4 regions of the Streptococcus sp. Marseille-Q5855 genome follow, and region 1 is predicted to be linked to each of the others. Evidence: predicted binding sites of a transcription regulator. Region 1 holds the regulator's gene; each other region holds the start of a gene.
The links. Region 1 encodes Rex, which represses fermentation and respiration genes when NADH is low (regulators of the CRP and FNR family bind a similar motif). Its sites were predicted from a motif close to TTGTGAANTANTTCACAA; they were not measured.

Region 2: a site for Rex is predicted at 1,849-1,866, ahead of OC529_RS02230 (zinc-dependent alcohol dehydrogenase family protein). Genes of this name have one in related genera too.
Region 3: a site for Rex is predicted at 2,869-2,886, ahead of adhP (alcohol dehydrogenase AdhP). Genes of this name have one in related genera too.
Region 4: a site for Rex is predicted at 2,546-2,563, ahead of adhE (bifunctional acetaldehyde-CoA/alcohol dehydrogenase). Genes of this name have one in related genera too.

The regions. Positions count from the first base shown of each region.
Region 1 is NZ_CAMPPR010000003.1:43,284-48,293, reverse strand. Features, by position in the region: gene pcrA (DNA helicase PcrA) at 1-982, shown strand, start outside; gene radC (RadC family protein) at 1,025-1,705, shown strand; gene OC529_RS04555 (gamma-glutamyl-gamma-aminobutyrate hydrolase family protein) at 1,702-2,391, opposite strand; gene OC529_RS04550 (redox-sensing transcriptional repressor Rex) at 2,409-3,050, opposite strand; gene OC529_RS04545 (DUF4649 family protein) at 3,133-3,348, opposite strand; gene OC529_RS04540 (DUF1831 domain-containing protein) at 3,356-3,703, opposite strand; gene OC529_RS04535 (cysteine desulfurase family protein) at 3,708-4,823, opposite strand; gene OC529_RS04530 (ribose-phosphate diphosphokinase) at 4,833-5,010, opposite strand, start outside.
Region 2 is NZ_CAMPPR010000001.1:425,104-430,113, forward strand. Features, by position in the region: gene comGA (competence type IV pilus ATPase ComGA) at 1-122, opposite strand, end outside; gene OC529_RS02225 (DUF1033 family protein) at 199-564, opposite strand; gene OC529_RS02230 (zinc-dependent alcohol dehydrogenase family protein) at 715-1,773, opposite strand; gene nagA (N-acetylglucosamine-6-phosphate deacetylase) at 1,934-3,085, opposite strand; gene OC529_RS02240 (acyltransferase family protein) at 3,237-5,010, opposite strand, start outside.
Region 3 is NZ_CAMPPR010000006.1:292,490-297,499, reverse strand. Features, by position in the region: gene OC529_RS07905 (PTS mannose/fructose/sorbose transporter subunit IIC) at 1-504, opposite strand, end outside; gene OC529_RS07900 (PTS sugar transporter subunit IIB) at 532-1,521, opposite strand; gene adhP (alcohol dehydrogenase AdhP) at 1,753-2,772, opposite strand; gene OC529_RS07890 (Cof-type HAD-IIB family hydrolase) at 3,270-4,082, opposite strand; gene OC529_RS07885 (NCS2 family permease) at 4,272-5,010, shown strand, end outside.
Region 4 is NZ_CAMPPR010000001.1:401,748-406,757, reverse strand. Features, by position in the region: gene tkt (transketolase) at 1-993, shown strand, start outside; gene yajC (preprotein translocase subunit YajC) at 1,110-1,409, shown strand; gene OC529_RS02100 (low molecular weight protein-tyrosine-phosphatase) at 1,456-1,899, shown strand; gene OC529_RS02095 (MORN repeat-containing protein) at 1,886-2,296, shown strand; gene adhE (bifunctional acetaldehyde-CoA/alcohol dehydrogenase) at 2,597-5,010, shown strand, end outside.

The DNA of each region.
Region 1 (5,010 bases):
GGATGCTTCTGCTAATGTTATGTTGTCTGGTATCAAGGGTAAGGCAGCTCAGTCTATCTGGGATTTTGCAAATATGATGTTAGATTTACGAGAGCAGCTAGACCACTTAACTATTACAGAGTTGGTTGAGGCGGTTCTAGAAAGAACAGGTTACGTCGATATTCTAAATGCTCAAGCGACTTTAGAAAGCAAGGCTCGGGTTGAAAATATCGAAGAGTTTCTTTCTGTTACGAAGAACTTTGATGACACCTCTGATGGGACAGAAGAGGAAACTGGTCTGGATAAACTGAGTCGTTTCTTAAATGACTTGGCCTTGATTGCGGACACAGATTCAGGTAGTCAGGAGACATCAGAAGTGACCTTGATGACCCTGCATGCTGCCAAAGGTCTCGAGTTTCCAGTTGTCTTTTTGATTGGGATGGAAGAAAATGTCTTTCCACTTAGTCGTGCGGCTGAAGATCCGGATGAATTGGAAGAAGAGCGCCGTCTAGCCTATGTAGGTATCACGCGTGCAGAGAAAATTCTCTATCTGACCAATGCCAACTCGCGCCTGCTTTTCGGTCGTACCAACTACAACCGTCCGACTCGTTTTATTAATGAAATTAGTTCAGACTTGCTTGAGTATCAAGGATTGGCTCGTCCAGCAAATACAAGCTTTAAAGCATCATATAGTAGTGGTGGCCTTTCCTTCGGTCAAAGAATGAGTTTGGCTCAGGCTCTTCAAGACCGTAAACGCAGTGCAGCCCCAAAATCTATCCAGTCAAGCGGTCTTCCATTTGGTCAATTTACAGCTGGGGCAAAATCAGCGTCTAGTGAGTCAAATTGGTCCATTGGTGATATTGCCCTCCACAAGAAATGGGGAGAGGGAACTGTTCTGGAAGTTTCAGGTAGCGGTGCTACTCAGGAATTAAAAATCAATTTCCCAGAAGTAGGTTTGAAAAAACTTTTAGCTAGTGTGGCTCCAATTGAGAAAAAAATCTAATTTTTCATCCTTCTCACGAATAATAAAGTGAGGAGGATTTTTATGTACAGTATTTCATTCCAAGAAGATTCATTATTACCAAGAGAGAGACTGACCCAAGAAGGAGTAGAAGCGCTCAGTAATCAAGAGTTGCTAGCTATTTTACTTAGGACAGGAACACGTCAAGCCAGCGTTTTTGAAATTGCCCAGAAAGTCTTGAACAACCTTTCAAGCCTAACAGATTTGAAAAGAATGACCCTGCAGGAATTGCAGAGTCTGTCTGGTATCGGTCGTGTTAAGGCTATAGAGTTGCAAGCTATGATTGAACTGGGACATCGTATCCACAGGCATGAGACTATTGAGATGGAAAGTATTCTCAGTAGCCAAAAGTTGGCCAAGAAGATGCAGCAGGAGTTGGGACATAAAAAACAAGAGCACCTGGTGGCGCTCTATCTCAATACTCAAAATCAAATCATCCATCAACAGACCATTTTTATCGGCTCAGCTACTCGTAGTATTGCTGAACCACGTGAGATTCTTCACTATGCTATCAAGCATATGGCGACTTCTCTCATCTTGGTCCACAATCATCCTTCGGGAGCGGTAGCCCCTAGCCGAAATGATGATCATGTCACTAAACTTGTTAAAGAAGCCTGCGACCTGATGGGAATTGTCCTCTTGGACCATTTGATTGTCTCATATTCTAGTTACTTTAGTTACCGTGAAAAAACAGATTTAATCTAAAGTTCATTAACGACATAGTCAAAGAGGTTTTTATCTTTGGGACGATTTTCAAAAAGAAACTCTGGATGCCATTGGACACCGAGAAAGGCGACATCATCCGTACTCATAACAGCTTCTATAATACCATCCTTAGGATCATGAGCCGCAATCTTTAAATTTGGTGCTAAATCCTTGATGCTCTGGTGGTGGAAGGAGTTGATATGGGAGATTTCTCCATAGATTTCTCGAAGAACTGTATCAGGTTCTGTCACCAAGCGTTGGGTTGTGTACTCGGCGGAACAATCCTGCCAGTGATCTTCGATATCTTGGTACAAAGTTCCACCCATGGCAACGTTAAAGAGTTGAGTTCCACGGCAAACAGAAAAAATTGGCTTTTTCTGTTTAATCGCTTCCTTGATGAGGGCCAGTTCGAAGATATCTCTTTGAAGGTGGTAGTCATCGCTATCAATGGTTTTTGGTTCACCATAGAACTTAGGATCAACATTTTGCCCACCTGTCAAGATGAGCTTGTCAATCATACTGATATAGTGGCAGGCCATTTCTTGATCACCAATCGGTAGGATGATGGGAATCCCTCCAGCGTCTTTAACGCCTTCAACAAAGCCTTTTGCTGCGTAGCTCATCATGATGTCATCATCTGGATGAGTTTTTTCGTTTCCTGTAATCCCTATAACTGGTTTTTTCATAAAATGATTTTCGCTTTCTAATCCTCTTTTCGCATGAAATAGAGGAGGGTTTGGAGTTCACTTGTCAAATCGACATACTGAACGACCACATCTTTTGGTAAATGCAGATGGACTGGTGAAAAACTGAGAATTCCTTTCACGCCAGCATCCACCAAGAGATTAGCAACCTCTTGCGACTTGACGCTGGGAACGGTCAGGATAGCAGTTTTGACATCAGCATCCTTGATTTTATCCTTGATTTGAGAAATTCCGTAAATGGGAATCCCATCAGGAGTTTGGCTACCGACTTCAGGATGGTCATCCAGGTCAAAGGCCATGATAATCTTCATCTTGTTACGCTCATGAAAGCGGTAGTGGAGAAGGGCATGGCCCATATTTCCAATACCAACCAGCATGACATTGGTGATGGAGTTATCATTAAGCAAATCGGCAAAAAATGTCATTAGTTTTTTGACATCATAGCCAAAACCACGACGACCAAGTTCACCAAAATAGGAAAAATCACGACGTACGGTCGCTGAATCAATTCCAATGGCCTCTGCAATTTGCTTAGAGTTGGCACGTTCAATCTTTTCTGCATGAAATCTCTTAAAAATTCGATAGTATAGGGAGAGTCTTTTCGCTGTAGCTTTTGGAATAGCAGACTGTTTATCTTTCACAAAATCACAACCTTTCTATTCTTCTATTTTATAGAAACATTGTGAAAAAATCAACAAAAACAAGAAAAAACTAAGAAAAATCTTAGTTTTGATGTAAAAAATCTGCATGTGATAGAAAACGGTAGAGGTCTCCGATCAGACCCTGGTAAACTTCCTGGCCCTTAAAGGTCAAAGAAGTCACATAAAGTGTATCTGGTAGGGTCACACATCCTGACAGAGCCAGCATGAGTGCCTCATAATCTTCATACTTGAGAGTCCGCTCTACATGATAGCTGTCTTTATAGGTCAGTTCAAACATTTTGGCTCTATCTTTCCGATTTTGTAAAGACACCACGTTCTACTAAACTATCCATGAGGAAGTAGAATTTTTCCTGATGAATGTGGTGGTCTTCTGATTTGAAAATATCAACTAGACGAAGGCCAAACTTGTCAGTGATATTGATTTTAGCACCTGTAAGTTCCTTGTTAATGATGATTTTGAGTTGGAATCCCTCACCGCTGTTCGGCACTTTTTCAAGTAGGCGAGTTAGTTCATAGTTACCAACCTTAGTCTCAAAAAAGGTATTGTCCTTAAGGGTGAATTTTTTAACAGAAGGGTTAAGAGTGTAGTCGTAACGACAATTTTTTAACTGAATGGTTTTTTCAAATGCCATATGGCTAACCTCCGATAATTTCTTTTAAGGTCTTTGCAAGGGTATGTAGGTCTTCAACAGTATTTTGTGGCGACAAACTGATGCGAACGGATTCCTTCAAGCGGTCTGAATTTGCGCCATACATGGCTTCAAGAACATGGCTGGATTGGACAATACCTGCCGTACAGGCTGAGCCAGTAGAGATTGAAATTCCAGCTAAATCTAGACGAAGGAGTAAGAGGTCATTTTTCTGACCAGGAAATCCAATATTGAGAACATAAGGGAGATGGTGTTCGCCTCTATTCAGGTAATACTGAATTCCCTCTAGCTCTGCCAGAAAGGCAGTTTCTAGATTTTGTACATGTTGAAAATGTTCTTCTTGCTTTTCTAAATTTTCTTTTAGGGCTGCAACCATGCCTACGATGGCAGCTAAATTTTCAGTTCCTGCACGTTTTTTCTGTTCTTGGTCTCCGCCATGTAGATAGGAATCAAAGTCCATGCTAGATGCGTAGAGAAAACCGATTCCCTTAGGACCATGGAATTTATGGGCAGAAGCAGTGAGAAAATCAATGCCCAATTCTTCTGGGTGAATAGGGAGTTTGCCAATAGCCTGAACTGCATCAACATGATAGGCGGCTGGGTGTTGCTTGAGTATTTGGCTAATTTCAGCAATGGGCAGTAGGTTTCCAGTCTCATTATTGGCAAACATGGTAGAAACCAAAATCGTATCATCACGTAAAGCCTTTTGAATTTGCTGGGCTGTGATTTCTTGATTTTCTGGTTGAATAATGGTTGCTTCAAAACCAAAGTGTTGAACCAAGTAATCAATTGTTTCAAGGACAGCATGGTGCTCGATGGCAGTTGTGATGATATGTTTTCCTTGTTCTTGGTGACGAAGGCAGTAACCAATGATAGCAGTATTGTTGCCTTCTGTCCCACCAGAAGTGAAAAAGATATGTTGAGGTTTTGTCCCCAGTAACTGAGCTAGCTCCTGACGGGCTTCTCGCAATAGTTTGCCAGCTTGACGACCATGAGCATGAATACTAGAAGGATTTCCATGGGTTTCTTGCATAACCTTGGTCATAGCTGAAATAGCAACTGCTGACATGGGAGTCGTTGCAGCATTGTCCAAATAAATCAAAGAATCACCTTATTTCTTTTTGTTGTAGGCAAAGAGTGGGCTGACTGGTTTTCTTTCGTGGATACGGACGATAGCATCACCAATTAACTCACTAGCAGTGATGTAGCATACGTTTTTAGGAGTTTTTTCTTTTGTTGCTACTGAATCAGTCACAAGAATTTCTTTAATCTTAGTATTGTCAAGAAGT
Region 2 (5,010 bases), on a different contig from region 1:
CAGCGCTTGTCTCCTATCCTCATATAAAGCTCATAGGCGTCTAACTTGGGGACAAAATAAATGTCTTGTGCCCCTTTTTTCCGAGCCGAACGAATGATTTCTTGTGCAATTTCTTGAACCATACTTACCTCCTCACCTATACTATTCGCAAAGATTTGGAAAAATAAAAAAAGCAACTCCAAAAAAGTTACTTTTTCTCTATTTTAATTTCATACGGCAAGAACGGTGCCTTTCCTTACCTGTTTGTTTTTCATAGCCTGGGCGTAGTTTTTCATCTGGGATAACCTGCTCATCCTGCAAAAGAGCCAAAGAATGGTATTGTTGTAAATACTCATCACATTCATCACACCAGCGTTGGTCTTCCGGATCCCAAAAAATGGTCATCAAGTCACTTCTGCTTTTATAAAGAGGGGATTCTTGTTCTAATTTAAACCAGCAAGTTTTGTAGTATTTGAGAGCATCATAATACTGGTCAAATTTCTTACTAGCTACAATATCTTCTTCCCAACCTTCTAAGAACCACCACGGTTCAAAATCTCCGTACATTTCTATAACACGATACATATTCATTCATTCCTTTGTACCGTATATTATAACCAATTCCGCTAAACAAGGAAAGAAATATGCTCATTTCTTAATTTCTTGATAAAAAATCCAGCCATCTGATGGATGACTGAATTTCTATTTACTTGTGTTCCAAAATCTTTTTACTACCTAGGCTTCAGAAATATCGTTTTCGATAATAACCTTAATGGCATGGTGGTCTGCTGCCTTACTGAAAACTTCATAGGCTTTTTCAATTTCACTGAGTTTGAAATAGTGAGTTACCAATTTTTCTGGTTCAATCTTATGACTTTCAAGAGCTTTCAACAATTGTGGAGTGGTATTTGTAGATACCAAACCGGTTGTTACATTGATGTTGCGAATCCAAAGTTTGTCTAAATCGAATTCAACTGGTTTACCATGTACACCACAGTTGGCAACTGTTCCGTCTATACCGATAATCTTTTGACAGAAATCAAATGTTGCAGGAATACCAACAGCTTCAATAGCGACATCCACACCACGTCCATCTGTCAAATCATAAATTTCTTTAATGGCTTTTTCAGGATCTGAAGAATTAACCTTATGAGTCGCACCAAATGATACAGCAGTTTCCAAGCGGTTATCGTCTAAGTCCACCATAATCAATTTAGCTGGTGAATAGAATTGAGCTGTCAAAAGAGCTGCTAAACCAACTGGTCCTGAACCAATAATGGCTACACTACAACCAGGTTCTACTTTCCCTTTCAAGACACCAATTTCATACCCAGTAGGCAAAATGTCTGATAACATAACCAAGGCTTCATCTGACAAGTCTTCTGGAGTGTGGTAAAGAGTGTTATCTGCATGAGGGACACGTAGATATTCAGCCTGCATACCATCAATCAAGTGACCGAAAATCCAGCCCCCTTCGTCTTCACAGTGGGCATAAATTCCTTTTTTACAGTAGTAGCATTTACCACAGGCACAGACACAAGAAATCAAGACCTTATCGCCTTTTTTGAAGTTAGAAACTCCTTCCCCAACTTCTTCAACAATCCCAATCCCTTCGTGACCAAGAATGGTACCACTTTGGCAAGCAGGAACATCCCCTTTGATAATATGGAGGTCTGTTCCACAAATAGTAGTTTTTACGATACGTACAATAGCGTCTGTTGGCTTGCGAATCACTGGTTTGTCTACATCAACAAAAGAAGCAAGTCCTGGTTTAACATAAGTATAGGCTTTCATAAAGCACTCCTCCTTTTTTATTTGTACTATTTATAATATAATTGTAAACCTTTTCATTTGCTTGTTCAAGATTTTTTGTGATATTTTTAACTTTTTCATTTACCGGTAAAGCAATGTAGATAAGAAAGCAGAAGCTAATCTCTAACTTCTGCTTTCTCTCTTATGCTTGATAACGTTTCACACCGTCTAGGTAGGTTGCTACCAATTCCAAATCTTTATCTAATACGATGAAGTCAGCGTCGTAGCCTTCACGGATTTGGCCACAGACATCATCAATGTGAACAGATTTTGCTGGGTTGAGGCTGGCCATCATGACTGCTTCATGCGGATTCGCAATTCCCCATTCAACAACATTTTTCAAACCGTCTTTAAGTTTGAGGATAGAACCTGCCAAATTACCAGTAGATTTGAGACGTGCAGTTCCATTTGCTACTACAACAGGGAATTCTCCCAACATATAGTCACCGTCTTCAAGCCCACCAGCTGTCATACAGTCCGTAATAAGAGCGATGTTTTCTGTCCCCTTTTGCTTAAGTAAAATCTCACAAGCTTTTGGATCTACGTGATAACCATCACAAATCAATTCTGCGTAAGTATGTGGGAGCTCATACATAGCTCCTACCATACCTAGTTCGCGGTGTGTTAAACCACGCATCCCATTATAGGCATGTACCCATACACTAGCTCCAGCATCAACTGCCTTCTTAGCTTGTTCAAATGTCGCATCTGAGTGTCCAAGTGCAACTGTCACACCTTCACCTGTAATAGTACGTACAAAATCTTCCACCCCATCACGTTCTGGTGCAATAGCGATCTTATTTAGCATCCCTTTTGCAGCATCCTGCCAAGAATGAAACTCCTCAACACCCGGGTCTCTCATATAAGTTGGATTTTGTGCCCCCTTAAAAGTTTCTGTGAAATATGGACCTTCATAATAAATCCCACGAATCTTAGCACCACTTGCTTCTTTATAATGGTTTCCAAGATTTTCAGTGACTGCAAGCAATTGCTCATAAGTGGCTGTTAAAGTTGTGGGCAAGAAACTGGTAACACCGGTACTAAGAAGTCCTTCACTCATAGTATGCAATGTACCTTCAATGTTGTTGTCCATCACATCTACACCTGCATATCCATGAATATGAGTATCCACAAGACCTGGTGCAATGCTATAACCAGTATAGTCAAGAACCTCTGCTCCTTCAGGAATTTGATCCACATGTTTCCCAAATTTGCCATCAACAAGTTCTAAGTACCCACCGCGACGAATGCCAAATGGATAGAAAAACTGATCCGCTTTAACGTAATTAGGCATAATAATGACCTCCTTAAAAGATTACTTTTGATATTTATTATGTCAATTACATTATAAACCTTTCTGATTCATTTGTAAATGGTATAGACCTATTTTCTGGAGATATTTTAAAAGAGCTGGATTTCTCCAACTCTTCTCTTTTTAATACAAGTTATTTTGATTTGACTGGCTTGTCTTTAGCTGTTTGCAAGGCTGTGGCAATGGTATCTGCATACAATTTTGCTCCTGTTTCAATAGTGCTAGTGTCACTTCCGAAATGGACTTGGTCTGTTCCTGCCCAAATCTCTGGATGCTCTTTCGCAACTTGATTCCAATCTGCTATCGTGATGTAAGGTGTCTTCTCTGCCAATTCTCTCATATATGCAGCCGCCTTCTCAACGATGGCATAGGTCTCTTTTGTCTTATCTCCCTCATAAGGAGTCACTAAAATCATATGATGGCCCTTAGGAATATTTTTCACGATACTGTCCCAGTCTTCCTTGTAATTTTCAGGATTATTTACCCCAGTCGCAATGACCACCATCTTAGGTAAAAATTTATTCTGGCTATTGTTTAGCATGATTTCATTGGCAGTCTTGGTTGTTCTGCTGACCTGCGCGTTAATTTGTGCTCCAGGAAGAGCTGTCTGCAGGGCTGTATTTGCCCTTAAAGCCACTGAGTCACCAATTAACATAGTACCATCAGCAATCCCCAAACTATCAGCTTCTGCTCGTTCTGCCATCACTTTTGTTTGGGCAATATTACTAGCAGCTTGCTTCAAACCATTGACAGTTAAGTCTGTCTCAAACGCTCCCACTTGTGGTGCCAACAAAGTCACTAAGAGGACAATGAAAGCCAAGATTCCTGTACTTGTCGCAAGAATTGCGTGAATATAAGGCAGGGGACGAAGAGTTTGTAAAACAGGTGTGTTCTTGCCTGCAATCCACGGCTCCAACACATAAAATGATAGGCTGGCGAATCCATAAGAAAAAATCAAAGTCAGTAACACAGCAAAAAGATTTGAGGTCAACTGTGAGAAAATAATGTAGAAAGGCCAATGGAAGAGATAAACTGCATAGCTAGTATCTGCTAAAAAGCTAATAATCTTTGGCTCCTGTATATGAGGAGTCTTTTCATGTAAGACACGCGCCGCCAGAATCATAGCAAGAGCTGCAAGACTGGCAAGCAAGAAGCCAATAAGATAGGCAAAGAAATAGGTAAATTTGACAAAGAAGGTCAAAATGAGTAAGAAGCCAACCCCCCCTGCAAAAATCAACAGAGTCTTTCGTAAATCCCAGATTTTATCCAACAGCTTGACGAGGGAGGTCGTCTGACGAACGCCTACAATCGTTGCTAGGATACTTCCCAAAAAGAATGGATAGACATGAGTTAAACTGGAGAAGTAAACAGAGGAATAAGAGGTCACTAGAAAACTACCAATAAACATGGAGAAGAAGCTGATCAAGAAGGCAGCAGCAGATAAGAGAAAGACCATCCCCTTCAACTGACCATTTGATTTAGCTTGTTTGGATAAGAACCAAACTGCCAATCCCCAAAGAATATAGTAGTGAACCTCAACTGCCAAACTCCAATTATGAACAAACAAATGAGGAATGAACTGAGATTCATAACTCCCACCTGTTAGCAGTTCATAGAAGTTGGTCATGAAGCCTAAGACACCTGCAATCTGACCCCCAATTCCAGCCACATAATCTTGCCGAACCAAGAAAGTAAAAGGCATGGTCACCAAGATCATCAAAACCACAGGTGGCACAATCCGATAAAAGCGTCTTCTAAAAAATCCTATCAAATCAATCTCATTGTTCTTAGAAAATTCTTCAATGAGTAGAGCTGTAATCAGGAAACCTGAAAATGTGAAAAAGACATCTACCCCGAAAAATCCTCCAGGAAAGATCGTCTGAAAGAAGTGATACAAGAGTACCAAA
Region 3 (5,010 bases), on a different contig from region 1:
TACGGTTTCAGTTGGTACCATTAGAAGGAGTGCTGCAGGGACTGCAATACGAAGACCTTGAAGAAGAAGTGCGATAAAGTGAGCGCGTTCAACTGCTTTAAAGTCACCTTTTTTAGCAGAAGCATCAGCAGTGTGAACCAATCCGACAGAGAGTGTACGGACGATCATAGTTAAGAATAGACCAGCAACGGCAAGAGGGATAGCAACCGCTTGGGCAACACCGATACCTGTCTTAGTAAAGTCGCCACCAAGAACCATGATAATGGCAGCAGCAACAGAAGCAAGAGCAGCGTCAGGAGCTACGGCAGCTCCGATGTTAGCCCAACCAAGGGCAATCATTTGAAGAGAACCACCAAGTATAATACCTGCTTCTAAGTGACCTGTTACAAGCCCAATAAGAGTACAAGCTACAAGTGGTTGATGGAATTGGAACTGGTCGAGGATACCTTCAAGACCTGCAAGGAAGGCTACAACGACTACTAAAACCATAGAAATAATAGACATCTTTAAAATCCTTTCATAAATAATGGCTTATTTGACATTGGCTTTGTTAATCAAGTCAAACAAATCTTTTTTAGAATCATTTGGTACTTTACGTACGTCAAATTCAACACCGAGGTCACGCATTTTTTCAAATGTAGCAACGTCTTCTTTGTCCATCGACAAAACAGTATTGACCAATGTTTTACCTGTTGAGTGAGCCATAGAACCAACGTTAAGAGTTTTGATTGGCACGCCGCCTTCGATGGCACGAAGGGCATCTTGAGGTGTTTCAAACAAGATAAGGGCATGTGTTTCTCCAAAACGTGGGTCTTTTGAAACCTCAATCAGTTTTTGAATTGGAACCACGTTAGCCTTGACATTACCTGGAGCTGCTTGTTTAATCAATTCTTTACGAAGGTCGTCTTTAGCTACGTTATCTGAAGCAACGATGATACGGTCTGCTTTTGAATCTGGAGTCCAAGCAGTTGCCACCTGACCGTGAAGTAGACGTGTGTCAAGACGGGCAAGATTGATTTTCAATTTACCGTCTCCGATAACAGTTCCTTCTGGGATAGCAGCTTGGGCAACTGGAGCAGCTGCAGCGCTTGCTACTTCCTCAACAGGGTTTAGCTCTTCTGGAAGAGCCTTGATGCCATCTTTGGCTTCTTTAATGATATTAGCAGCGACTTTTTCTACACCTGCAGCAGCGTCCATCAGGCGCTCTGTGTAGGCTTGAATTAACATCGGTAAGTTAAGTCCTGTGATGATGGCAAACTTACGCTCAGGATTTTCTCCCATCACGCGACTAGCTTGGTTAAATGGAGATCCACTCCAAAGGTCAGCCAAAACTAGAACCTCATCTTCTGCGTCAAATGCAGCAACAGCGTTATTAAACTTAGCGTATAGATCATCAGGGCCTTCATTTGGCATAAAGGTTACAACTTGAACCTTTTCTTGTTCACCAAAGATCATAGATCCTGACTGATGAATACCCGCAGCAAATTCGCCGTGGCTCGCAATAATGATTCCGATACTCATTATTGTCATTCCTCCTTTTTTGTTTTAGTTTTCGTTTAAGAAAACTTTAAGACTTTTTAAGTATAAACCGTTTTCATCTAAAAATCAACTATTTATAATAAAAAATTAAAAAGTTTTTTTGCAGATGTTGATATATTGAGTTTTTGAGGAGTAATCTTGAATTCTTATTTAAAAATTTAATATAAAAAAGTTGGAAGCGCATTCCAACTTTTAAAATAGGTTTCTATTAGATTAGTGGGTGAAGTCGAGTACCATACGTCCTTGGATTTGACCTTTTTCCATTTCGTCGAAAATGGCTACGGCATCTTCTATTGGACGTTTTTGAACAACTGGAACTACTAAACCTTCTGCACCGAATTGGAAGGCTTCTTCCAAGTCTTTACGAGTTCCTACAAGAGAACCGATGACTTGGATTCCATCGAGGACTGTTTTAACGATGCTGAGTTCCATCATTTCAGAAGGAAGACCGACAGCGACGACGCGACCACCAGCACGAACGGAGTCAACAGCCTGGTTGAAGGCAACTTTAGATACAGCAGTTACGACAGCTGAGTGAGCACCTCCATCAGTTTTTTCCTTGATGAGTCCAGGTACATCTTCAACTTCGAGGCCGTTAATAACAATGTCAGCGCCTACTTCTTTTGCAAGGGCAAGTTTGTCGTTATTGATATCAACTGCGATAACATGAGCATTGAATACTTTTTTAGCGTATTGAACAGCTAGGTTACCAAGGCCACCAGCACCGTAAAGGACAACCCATTGGCCTGGTTCAACTTTGGCCTCTTTAATAGCTTTATAGGTTGTTACACCAGCACATGTGATAGAAGAAGCTTGGGCTGGATCAAGTCCGTCAGGAACTTTGACAGCATAGTCAGCAGTTACGATACACTGTTCAGCCATACCACCGTCTACTGAGTAGCCAGCATTTTTTACTGTACGGCAAAGAGTTTCACGGCCAGTTGTACAGTATTCGCAAGTACCACATCCTTCAAAGAACCAAGCAACGCTGACGCGGTCACCGACTTTAAGGCTTTTCACATCTGGGGCAATTTCTTTAACGATACCAACACCTTCGTGACCTAGGACACGTCCTGGTACCTGACCGAAGTCGCCATGGGCAACGTGGAGGTCAGTGTGGCAAACACCACAGTATTCAATTTCTACAAGTGCTTCCCCAGTTTCAAGTGGACGGAGTACTTTTTCTTCAACAGCAACACCAGTGCTTTCTGGATTTACAACAACAGCTTTCATAGCTATCCTCCTTGATATTGACCGAGAACAGGGACAACGGGACTGGATTGATTTTTTGTCAACAGAGTCGAGTGTGACGAGCTCTCTTGTATTTATATGTGAAGTATATCACAAAAGAAAGCCTTTTCCAAGGTTTTGGTGGTAAAAAATAGAACAATCGATTAACTGGTTGATGAGACTGTGAAAAGAGCACAAAGAGTCTGGGACAAAAAGATTTTGATTTTAGGAATTCTTTATTATAAGTTTTTAAAATCGATAGATTAGACAAAAAAGCGAACAAAACAGAATTCTGTTTTGTTCGCTTTTTATATTTAAGGTTAGACTTTTGTCCCAGACTCATACTCTTCGAAAATCTCTTCAAACCACGTCAGCTTCGCCTTGCCGTATATATGTTACTGACTTCGTCAGTTTCATATACAATCTCAAAGCAGTGCTTTGAGCAACCTACGGCTAGCTTCCTAGTTTGTTCTTTGATTTTCATTGAGTATCAGTATAGGTTATAAGAATAAGTCTTGCAGGGTTTTGGCAACTCCGTCTTGGTCATTGGTCAGAGAAATTTGCTCATCTGCATAAGGGAGTAGCTCTGGATTGGCATTTTTCATGGCATAGCCCTTCCCAGCAAAAGCGAGCATTTCGGTATCATTGTGTTCATCTCCAAAGGCAATCAAATCTTTTTTGTCACGGTTCATTACCTTGAGCAAGTAGTTCAAGGCAAAGGCTTTGTTGACACCTTTTGGGGTACACTCAAGGATATTGAGCGGACCTCCCCAGGTATTGATAGACAGTTGATGCTGGTAGAAGGTGTTCATTTCTTTTGCCAGAGCATACTTGTCACTGGCTCTGGTCTGCAAGAGAATACAGTTAGGGTCCTTGGTCACCAATTCAGGCTGAAATTGATTTTCAGGATGGAAAGCTTCTACACCAAATAGTTTGGGATTAGCAATTTCTTCATTGGGATTTGTAATGTAAAATTTTTTACGGTATTCTCCAGCGATAAAATCGGCTTGAATGTCCTCAGAACGTCGAACCATGTCTAGCAGATATTTTTTGTCTACCGTCAAACACTTTTCAAAGTCCCAAACTTGGTCTGGCAAATGAGTAAGGGAGCCGTTGAAATTAATCATAGGAGTGTCTAAGCCTAGTTCACGGTAGAAATCTTTTGACATGCGGTAAGGGCGACCTGTCGTAATAATAACCTGATGGCCTTTTTCAGTAACTTTTTTAATGGTTTCTTTGGTAAAGTCAGAAATTTGACTGTCTGAGTTGAGCAGGGTTCCATCCAGGTCAACTGCAATAATTTTTTTCGTCATAGGGACCTTTCTAGTGTCTTTTCAGATAAGATGTCTACTATTATAACAGAAAGCAGGCAGAAAAGCAGATTCCAAACAAAAAATGAAATTCCATCAAATTTTTAAATAAATTAAACAAAGATATTGAAAAAGTGAATGATAAATGATATAATTCTGTTATTGTTCGTAAAAATTAAAAGGAGATTGATAATGGACAAATTATTTAAACTAAAAGAGAACGGTACAGACGTTCGTACAGAGGTTCTCGCTGGTTTAACGACTTTCTTTGCAATGAGTTATATTCTCTTTGTAAACCCACAAATTCTTTCGCAAACAGGAATGCCTGCTCAGGGTGTATTCCTCGCAACGATTATCGGTGCAGTAGCGGGTACCTTGATGATGGCCTTCTACGCCAACTTGCCATATGCTCAAGCACCAGGTATGGGACTCAATGCCTTCTTTACCTTTACAGTTGTATTCGGGCTTGGTTATTCTTGGCAAGAAGCCCTAGCTATGGTCTTCATCTGTGGGATTATTTCATTGATTATTACCTTGACAAATGTTCGTAAAATGATCATTGAATCGATTCCCAATGCTCTTCGCTCAGCTATTTCAGCTGGTATCGGTGTCTTTCTTGCCTACGTGGGGATTAAGAATGCTGGGCTTTTGAAATTCACGATTGATCCAGGCAACTATACTGTTGTAGGAGAAGGAGCTGACAAAGCTCAAGCAACCATTGCGGCAAATGCTTCAGCAGTTCCAGGCTTGGTCAGCTTTAATAATCCAGCTGTTTTGGTGGCTCTTGCAGGACTTGCTATCACAATCTTCTTTGTCATTAAAGGGATTAAAGGAGGAATTATCCTCTCTATCTTGACAACAACTGTTCTTGCTATTGCAGTTGGTTTGGTAGATTTGTCAAGCATCGATTTTGCTAATAACCATGTTGGTG
Region 4 (5,010 bases), on a different contig from region 1:
ATTGATGGACGTGATCCAGTTGAAGTGACTCCAGCAGACTTCCCAGCTTTAGAAAATGGTTTCTCTCAAGCAACTCGTAATTCAAGCCAAGATGCCTTGAATGTTGTGGCAGCTAAGTTACCAACCTTCCTAGGTGGATCAGCTGACCTAGCTCACTCAAATATGACTTATATCAAAACTGACGGACTTCAAGACGATGCCAATCGCTTGAACCGTAACATTCAGTTTGGTGTTCGTGAATTTGCAATGGGAACGATCTTGAACGGGATGGCCCTTCATGGTGGACTTCGTGTATACGGTGGAACTTTCTTCGTCTTCTCTGACTATGTGAAGGCAGCTGTCCGCTTGTCAGCCTTGCAAGGTCTTCCTGTGACTTATGTCTTTACCCACGATTCAATCGCAGTTGGAGAAGACGGTCCAACGCATGAACCGGTGGAACATTTGGCAGGTCTTCGTGCCATGCCAAATCTAAACGTTTTCCGTCCAGCAGATGCGCGTGAAACGCAAGCAGCTTGGTACCTTGCAGTGACAAGTGAGAAAACACCAACTGCCCTTGTCTTGACACGTCAAAACTTGACTGTTGAAGAGGGAACAGACTTCGACAAGGTTGCAAAAGGTGCCTATGTTGTCTATGAAAATGCAGCAGACTTTGATACCATCTTGATTGCGACAGGTTCAGAGGTCAATCTTGCTGTCTCAGCTGCCAAAGAATTGGCTAGTCAAGGTGAAAAAGTCCGAGTAGTCAGTATGCCATCTACAGATGTCTTTGATAAACAAGATGCAGCTTACAAGGAAGAAATTCTTCCAAATGCAGTCCGCCGTCGTGTTGCAGTTGAAATGGGTGCAACTCAAAACTGGTACAAATATGTTGGACTAGATGGTGCTGTTCTTGGTATTGATACCTTCGGAGCCTCTGCACCAGCACCAAAAGTATTGGCAGAATATGGCTTTACTGTAGAAAATCTTGTGAAAGTTGTTCAAAACTTGAAATAATTCTAAAAATCAGGGCGCAAGCTCTGGTTTTTCTTATTAGAAAAGCAAGGTACAATCTTGTAAAAGTAGCTGAAATTTGATATAGTAGTCCTATGTAAAAGACAAAGGAGAATATAATGGAATCACAATATACATTTTTAATCATTCTTGTGGCTATGTTGGGCTTGATGTTCTTTACGCAACGCTCTCAAAAGAAACAAGCACAAAAACGTATGGAAAGTTTGAATAAACTACAAAAAGGCTATGAAGTGATTACAATCGGGGGCCTTTATGGAACAGTCGATGAAGTAGATACGGAGAAGGGGACAATTGTTCTTGATGTAGATGGAGTTTACTTGACTTTTGAACTAGCTGCTATCAAGACCGTATTACCACTTAAAGAAACAGCTTCACTCGAAGGTGCAATTGAAAAATAAGACGGGATTACTGACTCCCGTTTTTCTGTAAAAGAAAGGAAATGGGATGAAAAAACTAGTCTTTGTCTGTCTGGGAAATATTTGCCGTAGCCCTATGGCCGAGTTTGTGATGAAATCAATGACAGATAATTATGAAATCCAAAGTCGAGCGACTTCCTCTTGGGAACATGGCAATCCGATTCATAAGGGAACTCAAGGGATTTTTCAAGAGTATGAGATTCCTTATGAAAAAGGCAAGACATCGCTTCAGATTAGTAAGGAAGATTTTGAATCCTTTGATTATATTATCGGAATGGATGCTTCAAATGTTTCTGACTTACGTCAGATGTGTCCAGCAGACTGTCAAGATAAGATTTACTCATTCGCATCTGAAAGTGTTCCAGATCCTTGGTATACAGGAGATTTTGAAGAAACCTATCGACGTGTTCAAGAGGGCTGTCAAGCTTGGCTAGAACGTTTAGAAAAGGAGAGTGAAGGTGGAAAATCTTAAGAATTTTTACGAGAAGTATCGTGTCTATCTGACTCGTCCACGTTTAGAGCTTTTGGCAGTAGTTACGATTGTTTTTTGTGCTGTACTCGTCTTTTTTCTAAATATTCCCGGAAAAGGTGTCTTAAAACTCGATAATGGAAATATTGTTTACGATGGCAGTCTTGTCCGTGGTAAAATGAATGGACAAGGTACCATCACCTTCCAAAATGGAGACCAATATACAGGTGGCTTCAACAATGGAGCCTTCAACGGAAAAGGTACCTTTCAATCCAAAGAAGGCTGGACCTACGAAGGTGATTTTGTAAATGGTCAGGCTGAAGGAAAAGGAAAACTAACAACAGAACAAGAAGTCGTGTATGAAGGGACTTTTAAACAAGGCGTTTTTCAACAAAAATAAAGCCTCCTTATCAAAGGAGGTATTGTTAAAACCAAATAAGTAAGCGCTTACCTGTAAATCCCTTTCTTTCCAAGCTCCTCTTCCAAGCAAGTTTGTGAAATAAAAAAATATTTGAAATAAATTTCACAAACTTTAAAGAAAAAGCTTGCTAAGAAAAGAAACTAGCAAACATTTCACAAGGTGCTAAAAATTCTTTGTGAAATGTTTATGAAACTGTTTACAAAGTTGAAATAATGCGTTATAATAAACTTGTGAAAAAATTAACAAAGGATTTAATCCTTGAAAGCTATGGAGGAAAATATGGCTGATAAAAAAACTGTGACACCAGAGGAAAAGAAACTCGCTGCTGAAAAGCATGTCGATGGCTTGGTGCAAAAAGCTCTAGTTGCCCTTGAAGAAATGCGTAAGTTGGACCAAGAGCAAGTTGACTACATCGTAGCGAAAGCGTCAGTGGCAGCTTTGGATGCCCACGGAGAATTGGCTTTACATGCCTTTGAAGAAACAGGACGTGGTGTATTTGAAGATAAAGCAACTAAGAACTTGTTTGCTTGTGAACATGTAGTAAACAACATGCGCCACACTAAAACAGTTGGTGTTATTGAAGAAGACGATGTAACAGGTTTGACTCTTATTGCTGAACCGGTCGGTGTTGTTTGTGGTATCACTCCTACAACAAACCCAACATCAACAGCAATCTTCAAATCATTGATTTCATTGAAGACGCGTAATCCAATCGTTTTTGCCTTCCACCCATCAGCTCAAGAATCATCAGCTCACGCAGCTCAAATCGTTCGTGATGCTGCGATTAAAGCAGGAGCGCCTGAAAACTGCGTACAGTGGATCACTGAACCATCTATGGAAGCAACTAGTGCCCTTATGAACCACGAAGGTGTTGCGACAATCCTTGCAACAGGTGGTAATGCTATGGTTAAAGCCGCATACTCATGTGGTAAACCAGCTCTTGGGGTAGGTGCTGGAAACGTTCCAGCTTATGTTGAAAAATCAGCAAATATCCGTCAAGCAGCACACGATATCGTTATGTCTAAATCATTTGATAACGGTATGGTCTGTGCATCTGAACAAGCAGTTATCATTGATAAAGAAATTTACGATGAATTTGTAGCAGAGTTCAAATCTTACCACACTTACTTTGTAAACAAAAAAGAAAAAGCTCTTCTTGAAGAATTCTGCTTTGGCGTGAAAGCAAACAGCAAAAACTGTGCTGGTGCAAAATTGAACGCTGATATCGTTGGTAAACCAGCAACTTGGATTGCAGAGCAAGCAGGATTTACAGTTCCAGAAGGAACAAACATTCTTGCTGCAGAATGTAAAGAAGTTGGTGAAAATGAGCCATTGACTCGTGAAAAATTGTCACCAGTTATCGCAGTTTTGAAATCTGAAAGCCGTGAAGATGGTATTACTAAGGCTCGTCAAATGGTTGAATTTAACGGTCTTGGACACTCAGCAGCTATCCACACAGCTGACGAAGAATTGACTAAAGAATTTGGTAAAGCTGTTAAAGCTATTCGTGTTATCTGTAACTCACCTTCTACTTTCGGTGGTATCGGGGACGTTTACAATGCCTTCTTGCCATCATTGACACTTGGATGTGGTTCTTACGGACGCAACTCAGTTGGGGATAACGTTAGTGCCATTAACCTCTTGAACATCAAAAAAGTCGGAAGACGGAGAAATAACATGCAATGGATGAAACTTCCTTCAAAAACATACTTTGAACGTGATTCAATTCAATACCTTCAAAAATGTCGTGACGTTGAACGTGTCATGATCGTTACTGACCATGCCATGGTAGAGCTTGGTTTCCTTGATCGTATCATCGAACAACTTGATCTTCGTCGCAATAAGGTTGTTTACCAAATCTTTGCTGATGTGGAACCAGATCCAGATATCACAACTGTAAATCGTGGTACTGAGATTATGCGTGCCTTCAAACCAGATACAATTGTCGCTCTCGGTGGTGGATCTCCAATGGATGCTGCTAAAGTAATGTGGCTCTTCTATGAACAACCAGAAGTGGACTTCCGTGACCTTGTTCAAAAATTCATGGATATCCGTAAACGTGCCTTCAAGTTCCCATTGCTTGGTAAGAAGACTAAATTCATCGCGATTCCAACTACATCTGGTACAGGATCTGAAGTAACACCATTTGCCGTTATCTCTGATAAAGCAAATAACCGTAAATACCCAATCGCCGACTACTCATTGACACCAACTGTGGCAATCGTAGACCCTGCTTTGGTATTGACAGTTCCTGGATTTGTTGCTGCGGATACTGGTATGGACGTATTGACTCACGCGACTGAAGCTTACGTATCACAAATGGCTAGCGACTACACTGACGGTCTTGCACTTCAAGCCATCAAACTTGTATTCGAAAACCTTGAAAGCTCAGTTAAGAATGCAGACTTCCACTCACGTGAGAAAATGCATAACGCTTCAACAATCGCTGGTATGGCCTTTGCTAATGCCTTCCTAGGTATTTCTCACTCAATGGCCCATAAGATTGGTGCGCAATTCCACACAATCCACGGTCGTACGAATGCTATCTTGCTTCCATATGTCATTCGCTACAACGGTACACGTCCAGCTAAGACAGCAACATGGCCTAAGTACAACTACTACCGTGCAGATGAAAAATACCAAGATATCGCACGCATGCTTGGCCTTCCAGCTTCTACACCAGAAGAAGGGGT